2 regions of the Pseudomonas sp. H1_F01 genome follow, and region 1 is predicted to be linked to the other one. Evidence: riboswitches for the same ligand, from Rfam matches in the RefSeq annotation. Region 1 holds a riboswitch; the other holds the start of a gene.
What was found. Region 1 has a riboswitch for cobalamin ahead of cobO (cob(I)yrinic acid a,c-diamide adenosyltransferase). Riboswitches for the same ligand answer to the same signal wherever they lie in the genome.
Positions count from the first base shown of each region.

Region 2: linked by a shared signal. The riboswitch ahead of cobW (cobalamin biosynthesis protein CobW) and the one ahead of cobO (cob(I)yrinic acid a,c-diamide adenosyltransferase) in region 1 are both predicted to bind cobalamin.

Region 1 covers NZ_CP162823.1:1,897,592-1,905,026, forward strand. The annotation lists gene AB4O09_RS08690 (C40 family peptidase) at 1-52, shown strand, start outside; gene AB4O09_RS08695 (C40 family peptidase) at 218-754, shown strand; gene AB4O09_RS08700 (PQQ-dependent sugar dehydrogenase) at 901-2,211, opposite strand; gene AB4O09_RS08705 (hypothetical protein) at 2,349-2,933, opposite strand; cobalamin riboswitch at 3,088-3,296, shown strand; gene cobO (cob(I)yrinic acid a,c-diamide adenosyltransferase) at 3,377-4,003, shown strand; gene AB4O09_RS08715 (cobyrinate a,c-diamide synthase) at 4,015-5,412, shown strand; gene bluB (5,6-dimethylbenzimidazole synthase) at 5,409-6,059, shown strand; gene cbiB (adenosylcobinamide-phosphate synthase CbiB) at 6,056-6,964, shown strand; gene cobD (threonine-phosphate decarboxylase CobD) at 6,957-7,435, shown strand, end outside.
Region 2 covers NZ_CP162823.1:4,461,403-4,468,837, reverse strand. The annotation lists gene AB4O09_RS20115 (fatty acid cis/trans isomerase) at 1-357, shown strand, start outside; gene nfuA (Fe-S biogenesis protein NfuA) at 473-1,057, shown strand; gene cobM (precorrin-4 C(11)-methyltransferase) at 1,238-1,984, opposite strand; gene AB4O09_RS20100 (cobalamin biosynthesis protein) at 2,062-2,466, opposite strand; gene AB4O09_RS20095 (CbtA family protein) at 2,463-3,158, opposite strand; gene AB4O09_RS20090 (CbtB domain-containing protein) at 3,170-3,358, opposite strand; cobalamin riboswitch at 3,459-3,681, opposite strand; cobalamin riboswitch at 3,895-4,108, shown strand; gene cobW (cobalamin biosynthesis protein CobW) at 4,207-5,271, shown strand; gene cobN (cobaltochelatase subunit CobN) at 5,275-7,435, shown strand, end outside.

The DNA.
Region 1 (7,435 bases):
AGCCAAGCGCGCCCTCGCCATGGCACCGACGGTGGTCACTGCTCGCAAGTAAGCACACAGTTTGTAAGGCAAACTTAAAGTCTTACTTGAAGTTTGCCGTATAGCCGCTAGAATCCTAGATCATTGATTGATGGCAATCCGCCTGCGTACTCCGCAGGCGGATTTGTTTTCATGCCCACGGCAGAAAAGCCGCATCCAGATCAGGATTGTTCTGCATATGTCGACGTCGGCCCGCCTCGCCCTCATGTTTTTTGCCGCGCTGCTCAGCGCGTGCGCCAGCCGCACTCCGCCGCCGCCTGCTCCAGTGCGAGCTCCGGTGGTCTTTGCTCCCGCGCAACCCTTTTCCCCGGCCGCCGAAGATGTGCTCTTCCGGGCGCTTGGCCTGGTGGGCACACCTTATCGCTGGGGCGGTAACACACCGGATTCGGGTTTCGATTGCAGTGGCCTGATTGGCTATGTCTACCGCGATGCCGCCGGCATTTCCCTGCCACGTTCCACCCGCGAGATGATTGGCATGCGTGCCCCGGATGTCGGCAAGGAAGCCTTGCAGAGCGGCGATTTGATCTTCTTCGCCACCAATGGTGGCTCCCAGGTCAGCCATGCCGGGATCTATGTCGGTGAGGGCCGTTTCGTCCATGCGCCGGCCACGGGAGGCACGGTCAAGCTCGATAGCCTGTCCAAGGCCTATTGGCAGAGGGCTTACCTGGGCGCCAAGCGTGTGCTGCAGCCGGAGCATCTGGCGCGTAACCCCTGAGTTGTTGTTGCCCTGATCTGTGGGAGCAAAGCTTGCTCGCGAAACAGGCACCTCGATCTCTGAAAGACCGCATCGCCTTCATCGCGGGCAAGTCTTGCTCCCACAGGTCAGGAGTAAATCCCCTCGTCACAAGGGGTGTGTCGGCCTTATTTACCTGACACGCGCCAGATCTTGTTCCCCACATCATCGGCCACCAACAAGCCACCCTGCTTGTCGATCACCACGCCCACTGGTCGGCCCTGGGCTTTTTCGTCGGCGTTCAGGAAACCGGTCAGCACATCCACCGGTTGTCCCATCGGCTTGCCGCCGTTGAACGGTACGAAAATCACTTTATAACCACTGTGGGGCTTGCGGTTCCAGGAGCCGTGCTGGCCAACGAAAGCCCCTTCGGTAAACGGTGCAGGCAAGGTGCTGCCCTCGGCGAAGGTCAGCCCCAATGAGGCGGTGTGAGGGCCGACGGCGTAGTCCGGGGCGATGGCCTTGGCCACCAGGGCCGGGTTCTGTGGTTCGACCCGGACATCGACATTCTGCCCATAGTAGCTGTAGGGCCAGCCATAGAAGGCCCCGTCCTTGACCGACGTGATGTAGTCCGGCACCAGGTCGCTGCCGATCTCATCCCGCTCGTTCACCGCTGTCCAGAGCGCGCCGCTGCGGGGTTCCCAGGCCAGGCCGTTAGGGTTGCGCAAGCCCGAGGCGAAGATACGGTGATTTCCGCTGGCACGGTCCACTTCCCAGATGGCGGCGCGACCTTCTTCGGCCTCCATGCCGTTTTCCGCGACGTTACTGTTCGAGCCGGTGGTGACATACAACTTGCTGCCGTCACGGCTGGCAATCACGTTCTTGGTCCAGTGATGGTTGAGTGTGCCCCCGGGCAGATCGACGACCTTGGTCGGCTGCGCCTTGATTTGCGTGTCACCGTCCTTGTAGGGGAAACGGATCAATCGGTCGGTATCGGCCACGTAGAGGTCATTGCCGACCAGGGTCATGCCGAACGGTGAGTTGAGGTTTTCCAGGAACACCGTGCGGGTTTCGGCGATGCCGTCGTGATTGGCGTCGCGCAACAGGGTGATGCGATTGGGGCTGGGCACGCCGGCGCCGGCGCGGCCCATGACTTTTTTCATCACCCAGCCCCGGATGCCTTTGGCGTCGTCCGGCTTGGGTGGGGCGTTGGTTTCGGCCACCAGCACATCACCATTGGGCAGCACATAGAGCCAGCGCGGATGGTCCAGTCCTTCAGCGAATGCACCCACTTGCAGGCCCTGGGCCGGGGTCGGCTTGGCGCCTTGCGGCCAGCCGACGGCTTCGGCGATGTTGACGGTGGGCATCAGGGTCTTGTTCGGTTCGGGCAGTTTCGGCGCTGGGCCGGTGCCGTCGGACACTTGCAAGGTGGACGACTCGCCGCAAGCGACAAGTCCGGCGGCAAGGACGACGATCAGGAGGTGGGGTGGCTTGAGCATGCTGGCTTCCCTATGAATGCATGTAGTTATTCATAGAGGAGCGTAGACGCGTGATGGTTCAACGGCGGGTGGGCCCCGTCAGCCAGGCAAGCAAGCTCCCTTTGGGAGCTTGCTTGCACAGTTCCTTGTTGAATGAATCAACCATGGGCCTGTTTGAATAGCACCGCAATGCCAGGATGGTAATGACCGGCTTCATTGCGCAACTTGCGGTAGGCGTAAGGGAAGTACCAGGCCGCGGCGCAGGTGTTTTCCTTCTGCAGGTCATCGATCATGTCCTGCAATTCTTCGGGCGTGGCGCTTTGCTGGGCTTTTTGCGGCGAGACGAACAGGCAGCCCAGCTTCAGGTCGCTGGCATAGCTGATGCGCTTGGCATCGCTGGTGGCTTCCAGTAGCGGCTGGGTCAGGTTCAGGTTGTTGACCTTGGGCCAGCGCTGGGTGGCCTGGATGAAGGCGCGCTCCTCGGTGCTGGCGATGAACAGGTCGGCGCTGACGTTGCGTTCGCCTTCTTCATTCTGCTTGCGGGTCGGGGCGTTCTGCAGTGTGACCATCTCAGCCATCCAGGCTGCGGCCGACAGCAAGCCGAGGTTGGCTTTTTCATCGAACCAGTAGGGCGTGTCGTTATCGCCACGCACCGCGTTATAGCGGTCGATACAGTCAAACCAACGTTCCAGCACTGGACGCAGAAACTCCAGTTTTGGATTGCTGATGATCATCCCTTGCATGCTTTTGCCCTCTTGTTCTTGTGATATCGGGTCGTAATGTCGCTTTGATATCACTTGCCGCAGAATCCCACAAGATTGGCGTCATTTTATTGATCGGCGCCAATGATCGTCCCGACAGGCGGCTTTAATTGACGCTCCACCCCCAACCCTCTAACCTTCGCCGCTTGTTTCAGGTGCTCTGTGGCTGCGGTCGACAGAGTGAAACAGGGAAGCCGGTGAGTGCATACGAACCCGGCGCTGCCCCCGCAACGGTAAATGAGTCAACGCTGTGCTCAAGCCACTGTGTCGCAGACATGGGAAGGCGCACAGACCGGCACCACGCCGCTCATGAGCCCGGAGACCGGCCTGATTCATCCAACGGCATCACGGTGGGCGATGCCAGGCTTGTTGCCGTCTTTTTTTGTGCCCGCCCGCCGTTATCCAATCCCAAACGGAGGCTTCCCATGACCGACTCCCTCTTCACCGACACGTCTGATCGCAACGAACGCCACCTGGCGCGCATGCTGCGCAAGAAAGCCGTGATCGACGAGCGCATCGCCAACTCGCCGAATGAATGCGGCCTGTTGCTGGTGCTGACGGGCAACGGCAAGGGCAAGAGCAGCTCGGCGTTCGGCATGCTTGCGCGGTCCATGGGCCACGGCATGCAATGCGGCGTGGTGCAGTTCATCAAGGGGCGCAACAGCACTGGTGAAGAACTGTTCTTCCGCCGCTTCCCGGAGCAGGTGCGCTTTCATGTCATGGGCGAGGGGTTTACCTGGGAAACCCAGGATCGCCAGCGCGACATCGCCGCCGCCGAAGCCGCCTGGGCCGTATCGCGCCAGTTGCTCAGCGATCCGTCCATCGGCCTGGTGGTGCTCGACGAGTTGAACATTGCCCTCAAGCACGGTTACCTCGACCTCGATCAGGTGCTGAGCGATCTGCAGGCCCGCCCACCGATGCAGCACGTGGTGGTGACCGGTCGCGGCGCCAAGCCCGAGATGATCGAGTTGGCCGACACCGTGACTGAAATGGGCATGATCAAGCACGCGTTCCAGGCGGGTATCAAGGCGCAGAAAGGCGTCGAACTGTGAGCGATCCCGCCATGACCAGCCGCCACTGTCCGGCGGTGCTGATCGCAGCGCCGGCCTCGGGCCAGGGCAAGACCACCGTCACCGCGGCGCTGGCCAGGTTGCATCGCAACCAGGGACGCAAGGTGCGCGTATTCAAATGTGGCCCGGACTTCCTCGACCCGATGATCCTGGAGCGGGCCAGTGGCGCGCCGGTCTATCAATTGGACATGTGGATGGTCGGCGAGCAGGAAAGTCGCCGACTGTTGTGGGAAGCCTCTGCCGAAGCGGACCTGATCCTGATCGAAGGGGTGATGGGGCTGTTCGACGGCACCCCGTCGAGCGCCGATCTGGCGCGGCATTTTGGCGTGCCGGTGCTGGCGGTGATCGACGGCACGGCCATGGCCCAGACTTTCGGCGCCCTGGCCCTGGGCCTGGCGCGTTATCAACCCGACCTGCCGTTCGCCGGGGTCTTGGCCAACCGGGTCGGCACCTTGCGCCACGCGCAGTTGCTTGAAGGCAGCCTGACCGAAGGCTTGCGCTGGTACGGCGCGCTGTCCCGGGAAACCGGCATCGAATTACCCAGTCGTCACCTCGGTTTGGTCCAGGCCAGCGAGTTGAACGACTTGGACGTGCGCCTCGACGCGGCCGCGCAGGCCCTGGCCGGCAGTTGTGAAGTGGCGCTGCCGCCAGCGGTGGAGTTCGCCGCGCCCGAGGTGATTGCCGTTGAGCCGTGGCTCGCTGGGGTATGCATCGCCGTGGCCCGTGACGAAGCGTTTGCCTTCACCTATGGCGCCAGCCTTGATCTGCTGCGGGCCATGGGCGCGCAGTTGAGCTTCTTTTCGCCGATTCATGACAGCGAACTGCCCGAGGCGGACAGCCTTTATCTGCCTGGCGGTTATCCGGAACTGCACCATGTTGCGCTTGCCGGGAACGCGCCGATGCTCGCGGCGATCCGTGCCCATCACGCAGCCGATAAACCGTTGCTCGCCGAATGCGGCGGCATGTTGTATCTGCTGGACTCATTGGCCGACGTTGAAGGCGTGCGCGCCGAACTGCTGGGTTTGCTGGCGGGTGATGCGCAGATGCAAAAACGCCTGGCGGCCCTGGCGTTGCAATCGGTGGACTTGCCGGAAGGCACCTTGCGTGGGCATACCTATCATCATTCGCTGACCAGCACCGAACTTGAACCGATTGCCCGTGGCCATAGCCCCAACGGCGGGCGCGGGGCGGAAGCGGTTTTCCGTAAGGGGCGGATGACGGCTTCCTATGTGCATTTTTATTTTCCGTCCAATCCCAAGGCGATTGCTGCGTTGTTTGCGCCGGATCCTGAGACCGCTATCGCGAGCAAGCTCGCTCCCACAGGGGACCCAGTGATCTCAAGTGCAACACTAGCCAATGTGGGAGCGAGCTTGCTCGCGAAGAGGCCATGACAGACACCGCTTTCTCCCAGGCCGAACGCGACGCCATCTACCGCGCTATCGCCGAGCGCCGCGACATGCGCCATTTCAGCGGCGGGACGGTTGAGCCGGCCTTGCTGCGCCGTCTACTGGAAGCCGCACACCAGGCCCCCAGCGTCGGGCTGATGCAACCGTGGCGATTCATCCGCATCAGCGACCGCGCCTTGCGTGGGCAGATCCGCGAACTGGTGGAGCAGGAACGCATTCGCACCGCCGAGGCCCTGGGTGAGCGCAGCGATGAATTCATGACGCTCAAGGTCGAAGGTATCGACGACTGTGCCGAAGTGCTGGTGGCGGCGTTGATGGAAGATCGTGAGCGGCACATCTTCGGTCGTCGGACCTTGCCGGAAATGGACCTGGCCTCGCTGTCCTGCGCGATCCAGAACCTGTGGCTGGCTTCCCGCGCAGAAGGGCTGGGGATGGGCTGGGTGTCGCTGTTCGAACCCCAGGCCCTGGCCGACCTGCTGGGCCTGCCCGCCGGGGCCAAGCCGCTGGCGATCCTCTGCCTGGGCCCGGTCGAGGGTTTTTATCCGGCGCCGATGCTCGCCCTGGAAGGTTGGGCGCAACCGCGCCCGCTCAATGAACTGCTATATGAAAACCATTGGGGAGTGAGCCCATGAGTGTGGCGTTGCTCAGTGCCGCCGCCGTGGCGCTGGATGCGCTGCTGGGCGAGCCCCGGCGCTGGCATCCGCTGGTGGCGTTCGGCGGTTTTGCCGATCGCATCGAACAACGTTTCAATTCCGGCGGACGCGGTTGGCGCAGCCATGGGGTGACGGCGTGGATCATCGCCGTGGTGCCGTTGACCTTGCTCGCCACGGCCCTTTCGTGGGCGCCGATGGTGGGCTGGCTGGTGGAGATCCTCGCCTTGTACTGTGCCCTCGGCCTGCGCAGCCTCGGTGAACATGTCGAGCCGGTGGCGCGGGCCTTGCGCAGCGGCGACCTGGCGGAGGCGCGCAAGCGTGTCGGCTACCTGGTCAGCCGCGAAACGGCGGAACTGGATGAAGCCGCCGTGGCCCGCGCCGCCACCGAATCGGTGCTGGAAAATGGCAGCGACGCGGTGTTCGCCGCGTTGTTCTGGTTCGCCGTGGCCGGCGCTCCTGGGGTGGTGTTGTACCGCCTGAGCAATACCCTCGACGCTATGTGGGGCTATCGCAACGAACGCTTCGAGCGCTTCGGCTGGGCGGCGGCAAAAATCGATGATGGACTCAACTACATTCCGGCGCGCCTGGTGGCATTGACCTACGCGCTGCTCGGTAAAACCCGCCTGGCGCTCAAGTGCTGGCGCACCCAGGGTCCGACCTGGGACAGCCCCAACGCCGGACCAGTGATGGCCGCCGGTGCCGGAGCGCTGGGTGTCGAGCTGGGCGGGGCGGCGGTTTATCACGGCGAACTGCACCAGCGTCCAGCGCTGGGCGAAGGCGTGCCGGCGAGTGCCGACGCCATTGATCGCGGCTGGCAATTGGTCCAGCGCGGCGTATGGTTATGGCTGCTGATTCTCTGCCTGGGAGCTGAGTTTTATGCTTGAGCACGGTGGCCGTTTGCGCAACGCAATCCGGCAATACGGCATTGCCGAGGCTGATTGGCTCGACTTGTCCAGCGGACTCGCGCCTTGGCCGTTCGACGTCCCGGCGATTCCACTGCGCGCCTGGGCGCGCCTGCCGGAAACCGATGACGGCTTGGAGCAGGCGGCCTGCGATTATTACGGCGCGCTGAATGTGCTGCCGGTGGCCGGTTCGCAGATGGCCATCCAGCTGTTGCCGCGCCTGCGCCGGGCCGGCAAGGTCGGTGTCTTGTCGCCCTGTTACGCCGAGCACGCCGAAGCCTGGCGCCGCAGCGGCTACATCGTGCGCGAAGTGCTGGAGTCGGAGGTGGATTTCTTTCTCGACAGCCTCGACGTGCTGGTGGTGGTCAATCCGAACAATCCGACGGGCCTGAGCCTTGCGCCCGAGCGCTTGCTGGACTGGCATGCGCGCCTGGCCCAGCGCGGTGGCTGGCT
Region 2 (7,435 bases), 2.6 Mb from region 1:
GGTCATCGTGAGGTCTACAGCCTGCTGCGCAACCGAGCCCACAGCAACGTGGCGTTCCTGCTGGGCGAGGAGGCGCGCTACCAGCCGGGGCTGGACACGCTGACGGTCTACCCGGGTGTGCTCAGCAGCTATCCGAACTTCATGTTCAACATTCCGGCCGAGCAAGTGCCGGCGTTCGTCGAGGCCATGCAAGGCGCCCAGGATGCATCGGCGTTCGAGCGGATTGTCGAGCGCTGGGGCATTCGCCGCAGTCACCCGCAGTTCTGGCACTACTTCCATGACCTGAGCCAGTACATCCAGGAGACGGAGCCCGTGGAAAACGGTGTGCTGGACATGAATCGCTACCAGAACCTCTGATCGACAGCACCGGTGGCAAACTCCGTGCCGCCGGGCTCTTTCCTGACAAAAATACTAGGACTTTGTCCGGCGCGATGATTGGCGTAAACTGCCGGCAAGCCTGCGAGGAGTTTCCATGACCGCCATTACCATTACCGATGCCGCCCACGATTACCTGGCCGACCTGCTGTCCAAGCAGAACACGCCTGGGATCGGGATCCGCATCTTCATCACCCAGCCCGGCACCCAGTACGCTGAGACGTGCATTGCCTACTGCAAGCCGGGGGAAGAAAAACCCGAAGACACCGCGCTGGGGCTCAAGAGCTTCACCGCGTACATCGACTCGTTCAGCGAAGCCTTCCTGGACGATGCGGTGGTCGACTACGCCACTGACCGCATGGGCGGCCAACTGACCATCAAGGCGCCAAACGCCAAGGTGCCGATGGTCAATGCCGACAGCCCGGTCAACGAGCGCATCAATTACTACCTGCAAACCGAAATCAACCCGGGACTGGCCAGCCACGGCGGCCAGGTTTCGCTGATCGACGTGGTGGAAGACGGCATCGCCGTACTCCAGTTCGGCGGCGGCTGCCAGGGCTGCGGCCAGGCTGACGTCACCTTGAAGGAAGGCATCGAGCGGACCTTGCTCGAGCGCATTCCGGAGCTCAAGGGCGTACGCGACGTGACCGACCACACGCAGAAAGAAAACGCCTACTACTGATTGTGGCAATACCATCTTGCGATCAGCTCGTAACCTGTGGGAGCGAGCTTGTGGGAGCAAGGCTTGCCCGCGATGCAAACACCTTGGTGTAGCGGATAGACCGAGGCGACGCCTTCGCGGGCAAGCCTTGCTCCCACAGGTTCGCTCCCGCAGGGGGATCCAGGTGGATTCTCTGGCGAGTCAGGGCCTGTAGAGATGCGCATGCCCGGCGCGGTACAGCGAAGACTCGCTGAACACATCGTTGCCCAGCACACGTCCCACCAGAATCAGCGCCGTGCGGCGAAAGCCCTTGGCGTGTACCTTTGCTGCGATATCGTCCAGCGTCCCCATCACCCAATCCTGATCCGGCCAGGTCGCCCGGTGGATCACGGCAATCGGGCAATCGGCGCCATAGTGGGGCCGCAGTTCGTCGACGATTTTTTCCAGATGATTGACCCCCAGGTGAATCGCCATGGTCGCCCCGTGCTGCGCCAGGCTGCCCAGTTCTTCCCCAGCGGGCATCGGGCTTTTGTCGGCGTAGCGGGTGAGGATCAGGCTTTGGGAAATGTCCGGCAAGGTCAGTTCGGCGCCCAGCAGGGCGGCGCAGGCTGAGGTCGCTGTCACCCCCGGGATGATTTCGAAAGGGATGGCCAATTCCCGCAGGCAACGAATCTGCTCGCCGATGGCGCCGTACAGGCTCGGGTCGCCGGAATGCACCCGGGCCACGTCCTGGCCCTTGAGATGGGCGCTCTTGATCAATTCGATGATCTGTTCCAGATGCAGCTCGGCGCTGTTGATCACCTGTTCGGCACAATGGCCTTCAAGGACGGCGGTTGGCACCAGCGAGCCGGCGTAGATGATCACCGCGCACTGGCGGATCAGTCGCTGGCCTTTGACCGTGATGAGGTCCGGGTCGCCGGGGCCGGCGCCGATGAAGTAAACGGTCATGACCGGCTCCTGTGGAAGGTGGGTGAGCGTTGCCCAGATGAAGATCGCTCATGATCCTGGGCGCCGATTATCGGGATTTACGCCACGACCGCCAATGCCAACGTGCTCTTGGGGCCTTTTTGGCGAGTAATCAGTAGCGTCGCGGGCGATCTGCCCAACTGGTCGGCCAAGGCGAGGGCGGCGCTTTCGGCGATGCCGTAGCAACCGGTTCGCTCGAAGGCGATCTCGGAACGGTGACTGAGCCGCTGCTCGTAGCTGGCCAACTGTTCGACACTGAAGCAGGTCAGCGGCAGCGCCAGTTGCCCGGCCAGCTCTAGCAGCCCGGGCTCGTCACGCTTGAGGTCGATACTGGCCAGGGCCCGTACCCGATGAAGTTCGATGCCGTGGGCCAGCAGCGTCTGGTCGAGCAGGGCCCGCAGCGTGCTGGCCGGGCAACCACGCTGGCAGCCCAGGCCGATCACCAGGATCGGCTCGGCGCTCATGCGTCGTGGTGGGCTTGGCCGTCACGGCGAAACAGCCAGGCGCTGATCAGGCCCAGGGCCAGCCAGAACGCGACGTTGGTCAACTGCGAGGCAATCTTGAACTGGCTCTCCAGCGCTTCGGGCGCCAGCATCGAGTGGACTTCGGGCTGCGGCGCGCCGATGACGTGGGGCACCAGCAATGTTGCCACGCCCAGCACCTTGAGCAGCCAATGCTGGCCGAAGGCGATCAAGGCAATGCCCACCGCCGTGGACGCCGCGGTGCCGATCCACCACATCTGTCGTTGGGCCAGGTCGGCCGCTGCGGTGCCAGGCAATTCCGGGGGCAGGCCAAGCGTCGGCGCCAAGACGAAAGTGGCATAACCGGCCAGGCCCCAGAGCAGGCCCTGGGACGTGCGAGTCGGTGCGCGCAAGGTGTACAGGCCCGCCAGCATCAGGGCAAACCCCACGGCGACCACCAGGTTGCCGCCCGTGGTGGACAGCACGCGCTGCCAGCCGTCTTCCGGCTCCCAGGCCTCGGCATCATGGGTATGAGCCGCCCCGTCGGCGTGTTCATGGACCTCGGTCGCCGGGGCCTTCTCGAAGGTTTCCGCCTGGAGAATCAACGGCGATACCCAGAAACTTTGCAGCAGAGTCAGCAGCAGGGCGGCCAGCAAGCCGCTGAAACCAGCGGTCTGCGCGATACGCTTGATCATGTCGTCAGTTCTCAATGGCACGGGAATGCGGCGCTGTGACGGGTATCGTGAGCAGCGTTGTGCACCGCTTCGATGTGGGAGAAACCGGCGAAATAGACCAGCCCCGCGCCGAGGATGGAAGCAAGGATCGCGGCGCTCAGGCGTTGGCTCAGGGTGGTGGTGCTGCTGGCGGTGCGGGCGGTGCTGCTGATGGTCGACATGGCGCTTCCCTCTGTTCTTGTTCAGTGGGCATTCGAGCGCGATGAAACCCCGGGCGAAAGCCCGCCAAGGTTCGAACAGCGCCCGCCCACCGCGGGTTTGTTGATGCATGAGTCAAGGGCCGGTCTCCGGGCTCGCGAGGGGCGGGGCTTGCGCCTGGCCTGCAAGCGTCACCTTCCCATGTCCGGGGACACAGTGGTTCAGACGCTTCGCTCGCTTACCGTTGCGGGGGCAGCACCGGACTGACGTGGCTTTGGAGTAAAGCACACGATTCACCGGTTTCCCGTTTCACCCTGTGAAGGGCACCCGTAACTAGGCGTACAGGAGAGCATGGGCGGGGGCGGGGCGTCAATTGGCGTGGGTTCTCAGGCTGGCACCGAGTTGCGCCCATCGCGAGCAAGCTCGCTCCCACAATGAATCTCGCGGATCACAAAACTCATGTTCAACAAAGATCAACTGTGGGAGCGAGCCTGCTCGCGATGAGGCCCGGACATACACCGCAGAACACTCTGGCGATTGACCCGCCCCCACACCCTGCGTAGCCTTGCGCCTTCGAGGTTCTTCGGCACATGCCGGAGCTAAGAAGGGAACGCGGTCCAAGCCGCGGCTGCCCCCGCAACTGTGAACGGTGCTGTTTCTGCAAGGCCACTGTGCATGCCCTTTAAAACGGGCGCACGGGAAGGCGCAGCAATTGCCAGTCGAAAGATTGGCCCGCCGTCAGCCAGGAGACCTGCCTCGAGACAGATTCTCACTACAACCGGGCGGGGTGATCCGGTGGCGAAATCTTCCGCGCACGCCTGTGCCAGCGGTTGTCGTCCCGTTTGCCCGCCACCTTGCCAAAGGGCATCCGATGAAAACACTGGCCAAACTCCCCGTCACCATCGTCACCGGTTTCCTCGGCTCGGGTAAAACCACCTTGCTGCGGCACATGCTCGACAACGCCCAGGGCCGGCGCATCGCCGTGATCGTCAACGAATTCGGCGAGCTGGGCATCGACGGCGAAATCCTCAAGCAGTGCTCCATCGGTTGCACCGAAGAAGAAGCCAACGGCCGCGTCTATGAACTGGCCAACGGCTGCCTGTGCTGCACGGTGCAGGAAGAGTTCTTCCCGGTGATGCGCGAACTGGTGGCCCGGCGTGGCGACCTCGATCACATCCTCATCGAAACCTCCGGCCTGGCCCTGCCCAAGCCGCTGGTCCAGGCCTTCCAATGGCCGGAAATCCGCAGCGCCTGCACCGTCGATGCGGTAATCACCGTGGTCGACAGCCCGGCCGTGGCCGCGGGTACCTTTGCCGCGTTCCCCGACCAGGTCGATGCCCAGCGCAAACTCGACCCGAACCTGGACCACGAATCGCCGCTGCACGAACTGTTCGCCGACCAACTGGCGAGCGCCGACCTGGTGATCCTCAACAAGGCTGACCTGATCAGCCCTGAGGACCTGGCCAAAGTTCGCCTGGAAGTCGCCGAAGAGCTGCCACCGGCGGTCAAGGTCATCGAAGCCAGCAGCGGTCGCCTGCCGCTGGACGTATTGATCGGCCTGGGCGCTGGTTCCGAAGAACACATCGACGGCCGCCACAGCCATCACGACCATCACCACGATGGCGACGATGATGACCACGATCATGACGCCTTCGATTCCATTTCCATCGAACTGCCCCAGGCTGACGAAAGCCTGTTGCTCGACGCGCTGACGCATCTGGTGGTCCAGCACGGAGTATTGCGAGTCAAGGGTTTCGCGGCGATTCCGAACAAGCCGATGCGCCTGTTGATCCAGGGCGTCGGGACGCGTTTCGACAAGCATTTCGACCGCCAGTGGGGCGCCGAGGAAGCGCGGGTCACCCGCCTGGTGCTGATCGGCCAGGCGCTTGACGCCGCGCTGCTCGAAGCGCAGTTGCGCGCCGCCCTCGGGGCCTAAGCCATGCACCTGCTCAGGACCCAGCCCGGCGGTTTCGTGTCGGATGACAACATTGCCGACCTGGGGCAAACCCCCGCCGAACTGGTGATCCTGTGCAGCGGCGACTCCAGCCTGGCGCTGCTGGCCGAAGCGGCGAAGCAGTTGCCGGGTGACTACCCGCAGTTTCGCCTCGCCAACCCGATGCAGGTGCAGAACCACGCCTCGGTGGATCTGTATGTCGAAGACGTGCTGCAACACGCCAAGGTCATCCTGTTGTCGCTGCATGGCGGCATCGGCTATTGGCGCTACGGCATCGAGCGCCTGATGGAACTGGCGGGGCGCGGGGTGAAGCTGATCCTGGTGCCGGGGGATGATCGTCCAGACCCGGAACTCAGTGACCTGAGCAACGTGGCCGTTGAGGACCGCGACCGGCTCTGGCAGTTCTTGCGCCAGGGCGGGCTGGGCAATGCCCTCGACCTGTTTTACAACCTAGGCAGCCAATGGTTCGGCCGCGATTATCCGTGGGCCGAGCCGCAGGCCTTGCCACGCACGGCCATCTATCACCCGGCGAAAACCAGCGCCAACCTCGACGACTGGCAAGCCGACTGGAGCGCCGGGCAACCGGTGGCGGCGGTGCTGTTTTATCGCTCCCACCTGCAAGCGGCGAACACCGCGTTCATCGACGTGTTCTGCCAGCGCCTGCAAGCGGCGGGGCTCAATCCGCTGCCGATTGCCGTGGCAAGCCTCAAGGAGCCTGGTTGCCTCGCACTTGTAGAGGACTGGCTGGACGAGGTGCAGGCGGGGGTGATCCTCAACACCACCGGCTTCGCTCAATCCAGCCCCGAAGCTCCGCATTTGCGACCGTTTCGCCGCAACATCCCGGTGATCCAGGCGATCTGCGCCCAGGACAACGAACCCGGCTGGCGGGCCAGCGAGCAGGGCTTGGGACCGCGAGACCTGGCGATGCACATTGCCTTGCCGGAACTGGACGGACGGATCATCAGCCGCCCCATCAGTTTCAAGGACCTGGCCTGGCGCAGCGAGCGCAGCCAGAGCGATGTGGTCTGCTACCGGGCCGCGCCCGAGCGCATGGATTTTGTCGCCGAACTGGCCCGACGCTGGACCACCCTGGCGCGTTTGCCCAATGCCCAGAAGCGTGTGGCGCTGATCCTCGCCAACTACCCGACCCGCGACGGTCGCATCGGCAATGGCGTCGGCCTGGACACCCCGGCGGCGGCCTTGAATATCCTGCGGGCCCTGCAGGCCGAGGGCTATCCGTTGCCGTCCGAACTGCCGGCGAGCGGCACCGCGTTGATCCAGCAATTGCTCGGCGGGGTCAGTAATGACCTGGACAGCCTCGACCTGCGTCCCTGTCACCAGAGCCTGGCCCTCGCCGAGTACCAGGCCTTGTTCGACGCATTGCCCGAAGGCAATCGCCAAGCGGTGCTGGCGCGCTGGGGCTCGCCCGAGCAGGACCCGATGTTCCGCGACGGCCGTCTGATGGTCGCCGGTCTTCGGCTGGGCCTGACCTTCGTCGGTATCCAGCCGGCGCGGGGTTATCAGGTCGATCCGAGCGCGGTGTACCATGACCCGGACCTGGTACCGCCCCACGGTTACCTGGCGTTTTATTTCTGGTTGCGCCACACCTACGGCGTCCACGGGGTGATTCACGTCGGCAAGCACGGCAACCTCGAATGGCTGCCGGGCAAGGGCGTCGGGCTGTCGGAAAACTGCTGGCCGGACGTGCTGCTGGGGCCGCTGCCGAATATCTATCCGTTCATCGTCAACGACCCGGGTGAGGGCGCCCAGGCCAAGCGTCGTACCCAGGCGGTAATCATCGACCACTTGATGCCGCCGCTGACCCGGGCCGAAACCTATGGGCCACTGCGTAACCTCGAGCTGCTGGCTGACGAGTACTACGAGGCGCAATTGCTCGATCCGCGCCGTGCCCGGGAGCTGCAACGGGACATCCTCAATCTGGTGCGCGAGACCCACATCGACCGCGAACTGCAACTCGATGCCGGGCTCGACAGCGATGCCGACGCGGCGATCTGGCTGCCACGCCTGGACACTTACCTGTGCGACTTGAAGGAGTCGCAGATCCGCGATGGCTTGCACATTTTTGGTGAGTCGCCCAGCGGACGGCTGCGCATCGACACCTTGCTGGCGTTGCTGCGCATTCCCC